One region of the Mycoplana sp. 10N416 genome, then DNA from elsewhere that is predicted to be linked to it. Evidence: predicted binding sites of a transcription regulator. Region 1 holds the regulator's gene; the other holds the start of a gene.
The links. The regulator LexA, encoded in region 1, represses DNA repair genes until DNA is damaged. The targets are predictions, from matches to a motif close to TGTTCNNNNTGTGTTCNG.
Positions count from the first base shown of each region.

Region 2: AC1DDS_RS02950 (PA0069 family radical SAM protein) is a predicted target of LexA. The motif match lies at 4,282-4,299, and genes of this name have one in related genera.

Region 1 is NZ_JBFTIM010000010.1:118,759-125,589, reverse strand. Features, by position in the region: gene AC1DDS_RS20240 (AI-2E family transporter) at 1-494, shown strand, start outside; gene AC1DDS_RS20235 (YMGG-like glycine zipper-containing protein) at 768-1,025, shown strand; gene lexA (transcriptional repressor LexA) at 1,234-1,944, shown strand; gene AC1DDS_RS20225 (ComEC/Rec2 family competence protein) at 1,925-4,501, opposite strand; gene gltA (citrate synthase) at 4,773-6,062, shown strand; glycine riboswitch at 6,351-6,450, shown strand; gene gcvT (glycine cleavage system aminomethyltransferase GcvT) at 6,600-6,831, shown strand, end outside.
Region 2 is NZ_JBFTIM010000001.1:607,297-614,127, forward strand. Features, by position in the region: gene AC1DDS_RS02925 (polyprenyl synthetase family protein) at 1-135, shown strand, start outside; gene AC1DDS_RS02930 (tetratricopeptide repeat protein) at 288-2,129, shown strand; gene AC1DDS_RS02935 (4-(cytidine 5'-diphospho)-2-C-methyl-D-erythritol kinase) at 2,137-3,060, shown strand; gene moaB (molybdenum cofactor biosynthesis protein B) at 3,047-3,589, shown strand; gene AC1DDS_RS02945 (glycosyltransferase family protein) at 3,613-4,146, opposite strand; gene AC1DDS_RS02950 (PA0069 family radical SAM protein) at 4,359-5,516, shown strand; gene AC1DDS_RS02955 (ribonuclease HII) at 5,694-6,353, shown strand; gene AC1DDS_RS02960 (F0F1 ATP synthase subunit B) at 6,682-6,831, opposite strand, start outside.

The DNA.
Region 1 (6,831 bases):
GACGCTTCATGGCCGTGCGTACGTTTGCCAGTATCCTGACGGGGTTGGTCGTTTGGATATTCGCCCGGTTCGTTGGTCTTGAGTTGGCTGCGGCCTGGGGAGCGATTGCGTTCGCCCTCAATTACATTCCTTTCCTCGGGCCATTCGTGGCGACGGTCTTCCCCACCTTGTTTGCGATTGCCCAGTTCGATTCGTGGCAATCCGCAGTGTTCGTCTTCGTCGGACTGAACCTTATCCAATTTGTCATCGGCAGCTACCTGGAGCCACGGCTGACCGGTGCTTCGCTCGCGATTTCACCGTTCGCCGTGATTTTCTCCGTGTTCTTTTGGAGTTTCATGTGGGGCCTTCCGGGTGCCTTCATTGGCGTTCCCATCCTGATTTGCCTCATCGAATACGCAGCACAGGTGCCGGCGACCCGCTGGATCGCCGTGCTCCTGTCCAGTACCGTGAATGATGACGCTGTTGCCGCTTTGGACCGCCGCGACAGGACTTGAGCTGCCTGACCGGAATGGCCGCGGATACTAGCTCACCGCGGGAACTGTAACGCCGATCAACAATCGTGGTGTCAGCACAAAATCGGAAAAGCGGGCTTTTTTGCCCCGTACTTGCCGGCCGCCGATTGAGAAGAGACAGAACCAATAACCTGCCTGGGCCGCCGCGCCACGAGCGGTTGTACCTGGCCGAAAAACCGGATTACACTTGACCGTTCGTTCGGATGGACAAGATTACGAGAGGCAAGAGAATCAACGAGAGAGGAAGGAATGGACATGACCAAGATTTCCCTAGTGCTCGTTCTGGCCGGGCTCGCAGCCGTCGGCTGCACGCCAACCGAGAGGGGCGCCGGCATCGGCGCAGCCACCGGCGCCGTGATCGGCGGCGCCATCACCAATGACGTCCGCGGCGCCGCCGTCGGAGCCGCCATCGGCGGTGTTTCCGGCGCGGTCATCGGCCATGTGGCCGGACAGCCTGGTCGTTGCTACTACCGCGATCGCTACGGCCGCCGCTACGTCGCCGCGTGCCCATAACAGCCTCACCGGCCGTGTCGCAGTTGAACAGGGAAAGACCTTGTCCCTCATAAGGTCTTTCCCGGACAATGGAATTTCCCGCCGGTATCACAGCTTAGAATTTCAAACGAGCGACTGCACCTTTGATTGAAATTTGCCCCCTTGCGGAACACATATGGAACAGATAGTGTCTGTTCTGGATTTGTTTCACGATTCTGGGTGACGAGCCATGCTGACCCGCAAACAACAGGAACTGCTCCTGTTCATCCACGAGCGGATGAAGGAGACCGGCATTCCGCCGTCATTCGACGAGATGAAGGATGCGCTCGATCTCGCCTCGAAATCGGGCATTCACCGGTTGATCACCGCCCTCGAGGAGCGCGGCTTTATCCGCCGGCTGCCAAATCGGGCGCGCGCACTCGAGGTGATAAAGCTGCCCGAGGCCTATTCTCCGAGCCTGAAGGCGCGGCGTGGCTTTTCCCCGTCCGTCATCGAAGGAAGCCTTGGCAAGCCGGCGACGGCGCCCTCCCCGGCCAAGCCCGCGGCCGCGGACGGGTCGGCTTCGGTTCCGGTCATGGGGCGCATCGCCGCCGGCGTGCCGATCTCGGCAATCCAGAACAACACCCATGACATCGCGGTTCCCATGGAGATGCTCGGCGCTGGCGAGCATTATGCGCTTGAAGTCAAGGGCGACTCGATGATCGAGGCCGGGATCCTCGACGGAGATACCGTCATCATCCGCAACACCAACTCCGCCAACCCGGGAGAGATCGTCGTGGCTCTCGTCGACGACGAGGAGGCGACGCTGAAGCGTTTCCGCCGCAAGGGCGCCTCCATTGCTTTGGAAGCCGCCAATCCTGCCTACGAGACCCGCATCTTCGGCCCCGACCGGGTGAAGATTCAAGGCAAGCTCGTCGGCCTCATTCGCCGGTATCACTGACTGCGTCTTCTAAGTCGAGATATGTGTTCGTCCGCCAGTCGTACAGACGGTGCCGGCTCCAGGGGCGATGAAGCGTCGTGACAGCATTGCGGACGCTGTAACTTGCGCGGCCGGTCGGATCGACCGGCTGCGGCGTTATTTCAAGGGCGCCGGTGCGGCGCAGGCTGCGCGCCGAAACGAGTCGAGCGCCCGAACGGCAGGTTTCCATTCGAAGGTATCGTGGCACGACCACGAGATCGGCACTGTCGCAGGCAGTTCCGAGAAAGGCCGGGTCCTCGACCGCGAGGACACGCCAACCGGCCGGCGCAACACCGGCGCACCACGCCTTGCGGCGGCAAACGAATCGCTTGTCGTTGGCGGCTGTGGCGAACGCCGCACGCATGTCAGCGCGCGCACGCGCCATCGCAGCAGCGTCAAGCACCACTTCCCGTTCCGTACTTCGGCGCTGTCGTGCACCCGAGCTCGCTTCCGGTGCTGCTTGGCCGACCAAGTTCTCCGAGCGACCGATGCCCGCGCCACCTCCGCCCGCGGGCTCCCGTTGCGCGGCATCTTCATCGGTCAGGAACAATGGCGAACGATGGCTTTCGATGCGAAGGGCGCGACGCCATTGATCGTAGATGAAATCGGGCGGCTTCGACCGATTCGTGGCGGCCTCTCCCGGCGTGACGAGCGCCACCAGCCGACCGTCCTCCGATACGAGAAGCTCGGGCGGCGCATCCGAAGGACGGACGGCCACAACGGCCACGCCGAAGACGAGTGGTAAAAGGCCGATGAGCGCGAGACGGGTGCGAAGCAGACAGAGGAACCCGCCACCTGCTGCAATGAGCGCGAATGCCAGCGGGGGCAATCTGCCGGTGACTACCTCTCCGCCCCAGCCGGAAACCCAATTGGCCATGGCGATGATCCAGTCGACGCCCCGTCCCATGATCGCGAGCGGAATGCCGTCCAGCCCGAGCGGCATGAGCAGCATGGCGATGACGGCCGTCGGCATGACGATGAACGAAGTGATCGGCATCGCAAGAAGGTTTCCGGCAAGGCCATAGGCCGGGATGCGATGGAAGTGTCCGATGGAATAGACGAGCGTTGCGACCCCGCCGATCAGGGACGACAGCAGAATCCCACCGGCAAACGCAGATGCAACCGAAAGCATCCGTGATCGATCGCCGATCCACCTGTGGCGCCGCGCGGACCAGTCGCGCCAGGCAGCATAGCCCGCAACCAGACCGAGGGTTGCCGCATAGGACATCTGGAAGCCGGGACCGGTGACCGCGGAAGGCGTCACCGCCAGAATGATCAGTGCCGACAGCGCGACATTGCGCAGGCTGATGGCGGTGCGGTCGAACAGGACAGCGAACAGCATGACGACGATCATCAGCCACGAGCGGACCGCCGAAACCGCCCCGCCGGAGATCAGGATGTAAAGGGTGACCGTGATCAACCCGCCGATGGCTGCGATTTTCTTGATCGGGAACTGTTCGGCTGCGCCCGGAACCAGCGCCAGCAGCAGTCGGGCGCCGACCAGAAAAGTGCCCGCCGCAAGCACCATGTTGAGCCCTGAAATCGCCAGAACGTGCGCGAGGCCCGATTGGCGCAAGGCCTCCACCGTTTTCGGGCTGATGCCGCGCTGTTCGGCCGTGATCAAGGCGGCAGAAATTGCGCCTGCATCGCCGCCGATGCGGCCACGAATGTGTTGCGTGATAGCACTCCGCCATTCGGCCACCACTCGGCTTGCTGCACCGTATGCGGTTTCACTTCGCGCCGGCGGGTTCAACTCCGTCGCCGCCGGTTTGCCGTAAAAGTATCCGATAGCCCCGGTTCCGGCGAAATAGGCGTCGAAAGCAAAGTCGTTGAGACCCGGCAACGCCGGTCCCGACGGCGGATTCAGCCGCGCGCGTCCGACGATCCCGCTGCCGATCGGCAGCGGCGTATGGGGACTGCGCGCAAGGAGACTGACGTGGTCGGGCGGACGCCGCAATGTCGGGCCGTCGGTCGTCAGCAGCGCCACCCGGTACCGCAGGCGGCCGCGGTCATCGGCTTCGCGAGACAGCACCCTCCCCGTAATCGTCGTCGTCACCGGCTGATCCAGCATGACGGTGGAAAGCCGCCAGCTTTCGACCGCGGAGAGCGCGATTCCGAGAAGCAGCAGGAATGCCGCGCGCGTGACAAAGGACAGGAGAGTCTGGCGATGCCGCAGGACCACCGCGATCAGCCCGAATCCAAGCAGTACGATCAGCAGCGGCACCAGCGGCGGATCGCGGGCGAGCGCGTACCAGGTCCATGCCCCTGTGCCGATGAATACGGGAACGAACAGAAAGACGCTGCCATGGTCTCGCTCCCGCTCCCAGGCTGCTAACCCCGACGACAGGGCGCCAGCAAACCAGCGCTTTGCACCACCCCGCCGCCCCGCAAGCATGACCGTTCGGCCGCTCGCGATTGCGACCGGCTGGCTCGCCGTCTGCAGGTTCTGCGGGGTCCGGGCCGCGCTGGCGGCCGGGACTGCGACTTTGGTAGCGTTTCCCTCCCCCATGGCCTCCGCCCCAGCCACATCCAGCAGCATAATGCAACTTCAGATTGTGATTTGCAATTGCCAATTCGGCGCCAATGCGCCTGATCTCCGAGAAAGAATGCCCCCTCCACAATTCTCGAATCTCGCCCATAAGTTGCTTGCAACTGGCGAGGAAGAGTAGATATTGCGATGCCGGAATGTTTGTTTTTGCATTGCACAAATGCAGCCTTCGTCTTGCTTGGCACGTGAGGCAATTTGGGCTAGCAAAGCGGCACGCCCACGATCGGCACTGCCTGTGCCACACCAGCAGATGGAGATCCTCATGACGGGAAAGAGCGCGGAAGTCACTGTCAGTGACAAGAAGGTGGAGTTGCCATTGCGATCCGGATCAATCGGTCCGTCGGTGATCGACATCGGCACGCTCTACAAGCAGACCGGCACTTTCACCTATGACCCGGGCTTCACCTCGACGGCCTCGTGCGAGTCCAGAATCACCTACATCGACGGTGACGAAGGCGTTCTCCTGCATCGCGGCTATCCGATCGAGCAACTGGCGGAGCACGGCGATTTTCTGGAAGCGTGCTACCTGCTCCTCTACGGCGAGCTGCCGACCAAGGCGCAGAAGGATGACTTCGACTATCGCGTCACCCACCACACGATGGTGCACGAGCAGATGTCGAAGTTCTTCACCGGCTTCCGCCGCGACGCCCACCCGATGGCGGTGATGTGCGGCGTCGTCGGCGCGCTGTCGGCCTTCTACCACGACTCCACCGACATCACCGATCCGCACCAGCGCATGGTTGCATCGCTACGCATGATCGCCAAGATGCCGACGATCGCGGCGATGGCCTACAAGTACCACATCGGCCAGCCGTTCGTTTACCCGAAGAACGATCTCGACTACGCGTCGAACTTCCTGCGCATGTGCTTTGCCGTGCCCTGCGAGGAGTACACCGTCAACCCAGTCCTGTCGCGGGCGATGGATCGCATCTTCATTCTCCACGCCGACCATGAGCAGAACGCGTCGACGTCGACGGTACGCCTCGCCGGCTCTTCGGGAGCCAACCCGTTTGCCTGCATCGCAGCCGGCATCGCCTGCCTCTGGGGTCCGGCTCACGGCGGCGCGAACGAGGCGGCGCTGAACATGCTGGCGGAGATCGGCACGGCTGATCGCATCCCGGAATTCGTTGCCCGCGCCAAGGACAAGAACGATCCGTTCCGCCTGATGGGCTTCGGCCACCGCGTCTACAAGAACTACGACCCGCGCGCCCGCATCATGCAGAAGACGACGCACGAGGTTCTTGGCGAACTCGGCATCAAGGACGACCCGATGCTGGAAGTCGCCATGGAACTGGAGCGCATCGCGCTCACCGATGAATACTTCATCGAGAAGAAGCTGTACCCGAACATCGACTTCTATTCCGGCATCACGCTCAAGGCGCTCGGCTTCCCCACCACGATGTTCACCGTGCTGTTTGCACTGGCCCGCACCGTCGGCTGGATCGCCCAGTGGAACGAAATGATCGAGGATCCGGAGCAGCGCATCGGCCGCCCGCGCCAGCTCTACATCGGCGCCCCCAAGCGCGACTACGTGCCCGTCTCGAAGCGCTGAGGCTGACATCGATGCGGTCCGGTCAACCAGACCGGACCTTGTCCACCGGCAAACCCGTCGATGTATTTCGACGGGTTTTTGTTTGGCGTCCGCAAACGAGAATGCGGCTGCTCGCCCTCATAGCAACCGCTGGGCAGAACCAGGTGTTGGGGCGATTTTGAGAACGACAACGCAGCGACGGCTTCCATTTGCGGCACCAGAATCCGCTATGCGACAAAGGACGACAAATATTTGCTCCGCGGCGACGCAACGCTCTTGCCAAAATTGCGCCGACGCTCTTATGTGGCGATGACCTCGCTGGGAGAAACCGGCCGCCCGAAACGGGATGGCTGGTGCCGAAGGAGCAACCGCCCCGGAAACTCTCAGGCAAAAGGACCAGCAAGGTGCCGACAGGACTCTGGAGAGAGGCGTTCACACGCCCGCCGAAGGGATAACAATCTCAGGCGAAGGGACAGAGGGGGCTCACAAAAGCGGCGCACAAGCGCCGTAGGGATGAGCCGGCGTGCAGACGCACGCCAATAGACTGGAGGGCGCCTTTTGGACGGTACGTCTGAGCTAAAGAAAACCCCGTTGTACGACCTCAACGTCTCGCTTGGTGCCCGCATGGTGCCATATGCGGGCTACGAGATGCCGGTGCAGTTTCCCGCAGGCGTCATGAAGGAACACCTTCACACGCGCACTGCCGCAGGGCTTTTCGACGTCTCCCACATGGGACAGATCATCATTCGCGCTCGTTCCGGCAACAATGCCGACGCGGCGCGCGCGCTGG
Region 2 (6,831 bases), on a different contig from region 1:
GGCCTGTCGGACACCATCGCTCGGGCGCAGCACTATGGCACGATCGCCCGGGACGCTCTGGCACCGCTGCCGGCAAGTCCATGGAAATCCGCGCTCCTGGAAGTGATCGATTTCTGCATTTCCCGCGTCAGCTGATCGCAAAGACTTGCTTTCCGCTGTGCAGGAAATTCTTGCCGCACCGCGCCAAAAAAGCCATTCTCTCAAGCCATGAGTCCAGTTGATTTGGACAGGATCGCGATGTGCCGGCGGCCGCAGCTGCCGGCACCGCAGTTGTGAAAGGCATCTTTATGCGGCACTCCCTGATTATCAGGCTTCTTTCGGGCGTTGCCATCGTGGCCGGCGTTGCCTTTGCGGGCCTCCCGGCCGCCACGGCCCAAGATGCTCCTGCCGCCGCCACCGAGGAGACCCCCTTCGATCCGCAGAGCGTCAACAGCTTCTCCGGCGCTTTCCTTGCCGCCCGCACCGCCGATGTCGACAAGGACTTCGATAACGCCATCGCGCTCTATCGGATTGCGCTGCAATACGACCCGACCAACGTCGAGGTCAAAGAGCGCCTGATGATCACGCTCCTGATGGACGGTCAGTTCGACGAGGGTGTGAAGTTTGCCGAGGCGCTGAAGGGTGATGCAGCCGTCGAGCGGATCACGACCATCGTGCGCGGCATGGACGCAATCCGCAAGCGCGAGTACCGCACCGCGGATAAGATCCTGCGCTACAGCGGCCCGAACGATCTGGACCGCATGATGAACGGCCTGCTGGCCGCCTGGGCGAAGTTCGGCGACGGCAAGACGAAGGAAGCGCTTGCCACCATTTCGGACATGAAGGGTCCCGATTGGTTCGCGATCTTCAAGAACTACCATGCGGGCGCCATTGCCGCCGCTGCCGGTGACAAGGCCACGGCCCGCAAGCGGCTGAACGACGCCATACTCGATCGCGACGGCGGCAGTGCGGCACCCGACACCTTCATGCGGGCCGTGATGACGCTTGCCCGGCTTGAGGCGCGCGAGGGCAACACACAGAAGGCGCTTGACGCGATCTCGGTGGGTGACAACCTGATCTCCAACTACGCGCCGCTGAAGGCCCTGCGCGAGGGGGTCACAAAGGGCGAGAAGCAGGAACAGCAGGTTCGCACGGCAGCCCAGGGCGCTTCCGCCGTGCTCTTTTCGATCGGCGGCGCGCTGAACCGCGAAGGCGCGGAAGACATCGTGTCGCTCTATCTGCAGATCGCGCGCGCGCTCGATCCCGACAGCCCCGACACGCTGGTTCTGCTCGGTGGCATTGCGGAAAACCAGAAGAAGCCGGAACTGGCGATCGAGTACTACCAGAAGGTACCGAAGGATTCGCCGATGCGCCGCATCTCCGAGCTACAGCTCGGTCTGCAGCTCGCCGACCTCGGCAAGGTGGACGACGCCAAGAAGCACCTGAAGGCGTTGATCGAAGCGGATCCGCAGGACCTGCGCAGCTATCTCGCCTATGGCAGCGTCCTTTCCGATGCCAAGGAATACAAGGAGATGGGCGAGGTCTACGACCGCGCGGTCGAGGTGATCGGCAACGTACCCAACCGCTCGCACTGGACGATCTTCTTCCAGCGCGGCATCGCCTACGAACGCCAGAAGAAATGGGAACTCGCCGAGCCGAACTTCCGCAAGGCGCTGGAGCTGAACCCGGACCAGCCGCAGGTGCTGAACTATCTCGGCTATTCCTGGGTGGATATGAACATCAATCTGGCGGAAGGGCTGGAGATGATCCGCAAGGCCGTCAGCGTCAAGCCCGACGACGGCTATATCGTCGATTCGCTCGGCTGGGCCTACTTCCGCCTCGGCCAGTTCGACGACGCGGTGGCGGAACTGGAGCGCGCCGCCGAATTGCGGGCGGGCGATGCGACGATCAACGACCATCTCGGCGACGCCTACTGGCGCGTTGGCCGCAAGCTGGAGGCGACCTTCCAGTGGAACCGCGCACTCGGTCTCAAGCCCGAAGAAGCCGAGATCCCCAAGATCAAGGCGAAAATCGAATCCGGACTGCCTGAGCCCACCGATGCACCGCCGGCCGCTGCCCAGGCGACCGACGGCAAGGAGCCGATCAAGACCCCATCGCTGAAGGTCACGGAAAGCGACAAGAAATCCTGATCCGGCAATGGCTTTCGATGAAGGCATGACGGGTTTCGTGCTGGCAGAGGCGGCACCAGCCAAGATCAATCTGGCGCTGCATGTCGTCGGCCGACGGGCCGATGGCTACCACCTCCTCGACATGCTCGTCACCTTCACCCGGTTCGGCGACCGCGTCGGCGTGGCGCCAGCGGAGGCGGACCGGTTCAGGCTATCGGGTCGGTTTGCGCCCCAGCTGCGGGACGCACCGGCGACCAGCAATCTCGTGCTCGCGGCACGCGACCTGCTCCGGGCGGCGCTGCAGCACAGGGGCAAGGCCGCCCCGCCCGTTCACTTGCACCTGGAAAAGAACCTGCCTGTCGCCTCCGGCATCGGCGGCGGCTCTGCCGACGCGGCCGCTACCCTACGCGCGCTCTTGCGGCACTGGGGCGCCTCGTTTACGGCAGCCGATCTGGCGGACCTGGCGCTGCAACTGGGCGCCGACGTCCCGATGTGCCTTTCTTCGCGGCCGCTCGTCGCCCGTGGCATTGGCGAACAGCTGACCATGCTTGACGCACTGCCCTCTTTTCCGATCGTTCTCGTCAATCCCCTTGTCGGCGTTTCGACGCCGGACATCTTCCGGCGGCTTGCCACGAAGGAAAACCCGCGCCTCGCTCCACCGGCGGCCCTCACCGACGCGGCGGCATGGCTTGCAGCGATGCAATCAATGCGCAACGATCTGGAAGAACCGGCGCGCGCCATCTGTCCGGAAATCGACGCGGTACGAACAGAGTTGATCAGAACTGGCGCCCGTCTGATACGCATGTCCGGCTCTGGTGCCACCTGCTTTGGCCTGTACGATACCGCGGATGCGGCGCACCGGGCCGCCGCCGTGCTGGAATCGGCGCGGCCAGACTGGTTCGTTGTTGCGACCGAAAGTTATGACGGAGGGGAACCACATGGCACGGCTTGACGAGACGAGACCCTTCATTCCTCTTTCGATCGCCATTCTGACCGTGTCCGACACGCGCACGCCCGCAGACGACCGCTCGGGCGACACGCTGGTGGAGCGGCTGGAGAAGGCCGGGCACCGGCTCGCCGCGCGCGCGATCGTTGCGGACGACAAGGCGGCGATCCGCGCGCAGGTCGAAGGTTGGACGAAGGATGCCGGCGTCGACGTCGTGATCACCACCGGTGGGACCGGTTTCACCGGCCGCGACGTGACGCCCGAAGCGCTGGAGCCGTTGTTCGAGAAGAAGATGGACGGGTTTTCGGAGGTGTTCCACCGCATCTCCTACGACAAGATCGGCACCTCGACCATACAGTCCCGCGCCACCGGCGGCGTCGCAAACGCGACCTTCATCTTCGTGCTGCCCGGCTCGCCCGGCGCCTGCCGCGATGCCTGGGACGGCATCCTTGCCGCGCAACTGGACTACCGCCACCTGCCCTGCAACTTCGTCGAGATCATGCCGCGCCTCGACGAGCACCTTAAGCGCAAATAAGCAGCCGGCCACCTTCTCTTGGGCTATGCCCCGACTTTCTGCCGCATCGCGCGAACCGCCCAGGCGGGTACGATCTCGGCGACCAGTTGCCGGGCCGCGACGCCGGTTGCAATCCCCGCGAGGCTGGCGTTTGGCGCGGCAAGCGCGATTGCCTGTCGTTTCGAAAGGAGCAGTCCTTGCTCCAGCGCGGTTCGCCGACCGAGCAGCCGCCGAAGAAACGGCCGGCGATGATTGTGCGAGCCGACAAAGCGCGCGGGCGCCTGGCTCGTGCCAATATATTCGCCGACGGCATCGGTCCAACCGCTTAATGGCCGGGCTCCCGGCTCCAGCAGCAGCAGCCACTCGCCCCGTGCGGAGCTTACCACCTCATGCAGGTCCCAATGCGTCAGAAAAATGCAGCCCGCAGCGTCTGCCACCTTGGCCGAGCCATCGGACGAACCATGATCGAGCACGATGACATCCCGCACCAATCCCTCGACGGCGCCGGGAACAAGCGCGGACAGGGTCTGCGCCAGCTCGGGCTCGTCATTGTGGCATTCCATCAAGACCGTCAGCATTTGCGACCAATACCGCATTGCAGCAAACAAAGCCACTGAAGGCATTGGCGAATCCGCCTGGAGCTTCTGATGCCCGCACGGACGGCGCCAACCGGTCGGGCGGAGCTTTGGGGCAATTGCGCGGAAAACAAGATTTGTTCTTGTCTTGTTCTCTTTTCACTGTTAGGAATAAAGTCATTGGAGGGGAGAGATCCCCTCAATGGAGAACCCCGATGACCGAACTGCAAAGCCTCAGGGAGGGCGCGCTCGCGCCCGCCAATACGGTCGATATTGCCGATGCGCTGATGGCGCAGACGGGTCTGCGCATCGATATTGATCGGCGTCGCGGACGCGGGGCCGGCTTGAACTTTTCCGGCCGCTTCGAGCCGCAGACACGAGAGAGCTTTGATGACGGTTGGGAATCCTTGGAGGACCTGCCGCCGTTCAAGACCGAAGTGCAGGTGGAGAAGCCGCGCAGCATTATCACCCGCAACGAGTCACCCGACATCCCGTTCGATCGCTCGGTCAACCCCTATCGCGGCTGTGAGCACGGCTGCATCTATTGCTTTGCCCGCCCGTCACACGCCTTCATGGGGCTTTCCGCCGGGCTGGACTTCGAAGCGAAGCTGTTTGCCAAGCCCGACGCACCGCGACTGCTGGAACGCGAACTTTCCAAGCCCGGTTACCGGCCTCGGGTGATCGCGATCGGCACGAACACGGATCCCTATCAGCCGATCGAAAAGGAGTGGCGCATCATGCGCCAGATTCTCGAAGTCCTGGAAGCCGCCGACCATCCCGTCTCGATCGTCACCAAGTCGGCCCTCGTCATGCGCGATATCGATATCCTTTCGCGCATGGCTGCAAAAGGGCTTGCCTGGGTCGGCCTGTCGGTGACGACGCTCGACCGCAAGCTGGCCCGCACGATGGAGCCGCGCGCGGCAACGCCTACGCGGCGGCTCGAAGCAATGCGTGCATTGTCGGAGGCCGGCGTTCCGGTCAGCGTGATGGCGGCGCCGCTTATCCCCGGCCTGAACGACCACGAGTTGGAACGGATCCTTGAGTCCGGCAAGGCTGCCGGTGCCCAGGAGGCGAGCTATGTGCTCCTGCGTCTGCCGCTCGAAGTCAGCCCGTTGTTTCGGGACTGGCTGCTGCGGGAATATCCGGATCGCTATCGACACGTGATGTCGCTGGTGCGCTCGATGCGGGGCGGCAAGGACTATGACGCCGAGTTCGGCAAGCGGATGAAGGGCGCCGGCCCATACGCCTGGCAGATCGCGCGGCGGTTCGAGCTGGCGGCCAAGCGGCTCAAGCTGAACCGGATCCGACGGAGCCTTTCAACCGATCTGTTCGTTCCACCGTCCGGCAGCGGCGTCCAGCTCTCGTTGCTCTGACATCACTCCTGGCGGTTGAGACCGGTCGCAAGCCAAAGGCTTGCAAGGACAACGGCCACATGATCCGACTGCCAAACGAAATCGACATTGCACCGTCCCCAGCAATGTCGTGGTTCCCTCGGTGCCGCCTCGCCGAGGGACTTGCAGGGAATCGGTCGGTCGTGCGAGGGTCGCCGCATGCCACGCCGCGCGACCACCGATTCCCCCCTCCTCTTCGACCTTCCCGAAGGCCCGGACTTCCTGATGGAACTGGCCGCCCGCAAGGCCGGCCAATGGCCGGTCGCCGGTGCGGACGAGGCCGGGCGCGGGCCGCTCGCCGGGCCGGTGGTGGCGGCGGCCGTCATCCTCGACCCGGAGAGAATTCCGGATGGCCTGCACGACTCCAAGCAATTGACGGCGGCAAAGCGCGAGGCGCTGTTTACCGAGATCCTGGCGACCGCGATGGTATCAGTCGCCTCTTCGAGCGCGCGCCGGATCGACCGCACGGATATTCGCAAAGCCAGTCTGGACGCGATGCGCAGAGCGGTGTTCGGCCTTCCCGCGCGGCCCGGCCTGGTCCTGACCGACGGACTGGACGTCCCGCCCGGACTTGCCTGCGCGGGCAAGGCGGTCGTCAAAGGGGACGCCCGCGTGCTTTCAATTGCCGCGGCGTCCATCATTGCCAAGGTCGTTCGCGACCGGATGATGACCTGTGCCGAAAGCACCTATCCGGGCTATGGCTTCGACGCCCATGCCGGCTATGCGACAGAGCGCCATCGCGCGGCGATCGGTGAGTTCGGCCCCTGTACTCTGCATCGCATGAGTTTTCGACCATTCAGGGTGGACGCCCAAGACTGACGCTGTCCGACCCGTACGCCGGTTGATGTCCGCGTCGAAGGAGATGGCTTCGGTTTAGGAAATGGACGAGGACAGTGCCCCTTCCCGACGAAGATAGACCCATTGCAACGCTTGCCGAAAAGCATGCAAGCCAAGTGTTTTTCGGCGCGTGAACCGTTTCTGCCGCTGCTCAGCCCGTCACCCATCAAACGATCAGCCAGCGTCCCGAAACTCAAGGGCCCTTGCCAAACTCCGGCTTACCTACGCAGGAGAAGTCGCCGCACGACCTCAAACGACAAAAGGCCGGATCGCTCCGGCCTTTCAATTCTCTTGGGAATGTCACCGACCCTTAGTTCAAGCGGGTCTTCACTTCCGCGACGGCCTTGTCGAACAGCGACTTGCTGGTGGCAGCATCGGACTTGCTCGAAAGCACGTTCTCGGCGGCGCTGATGGCGAGATCGACGGCGGCCGAACGAACGGCGTTGATCGCGTCGGCCTC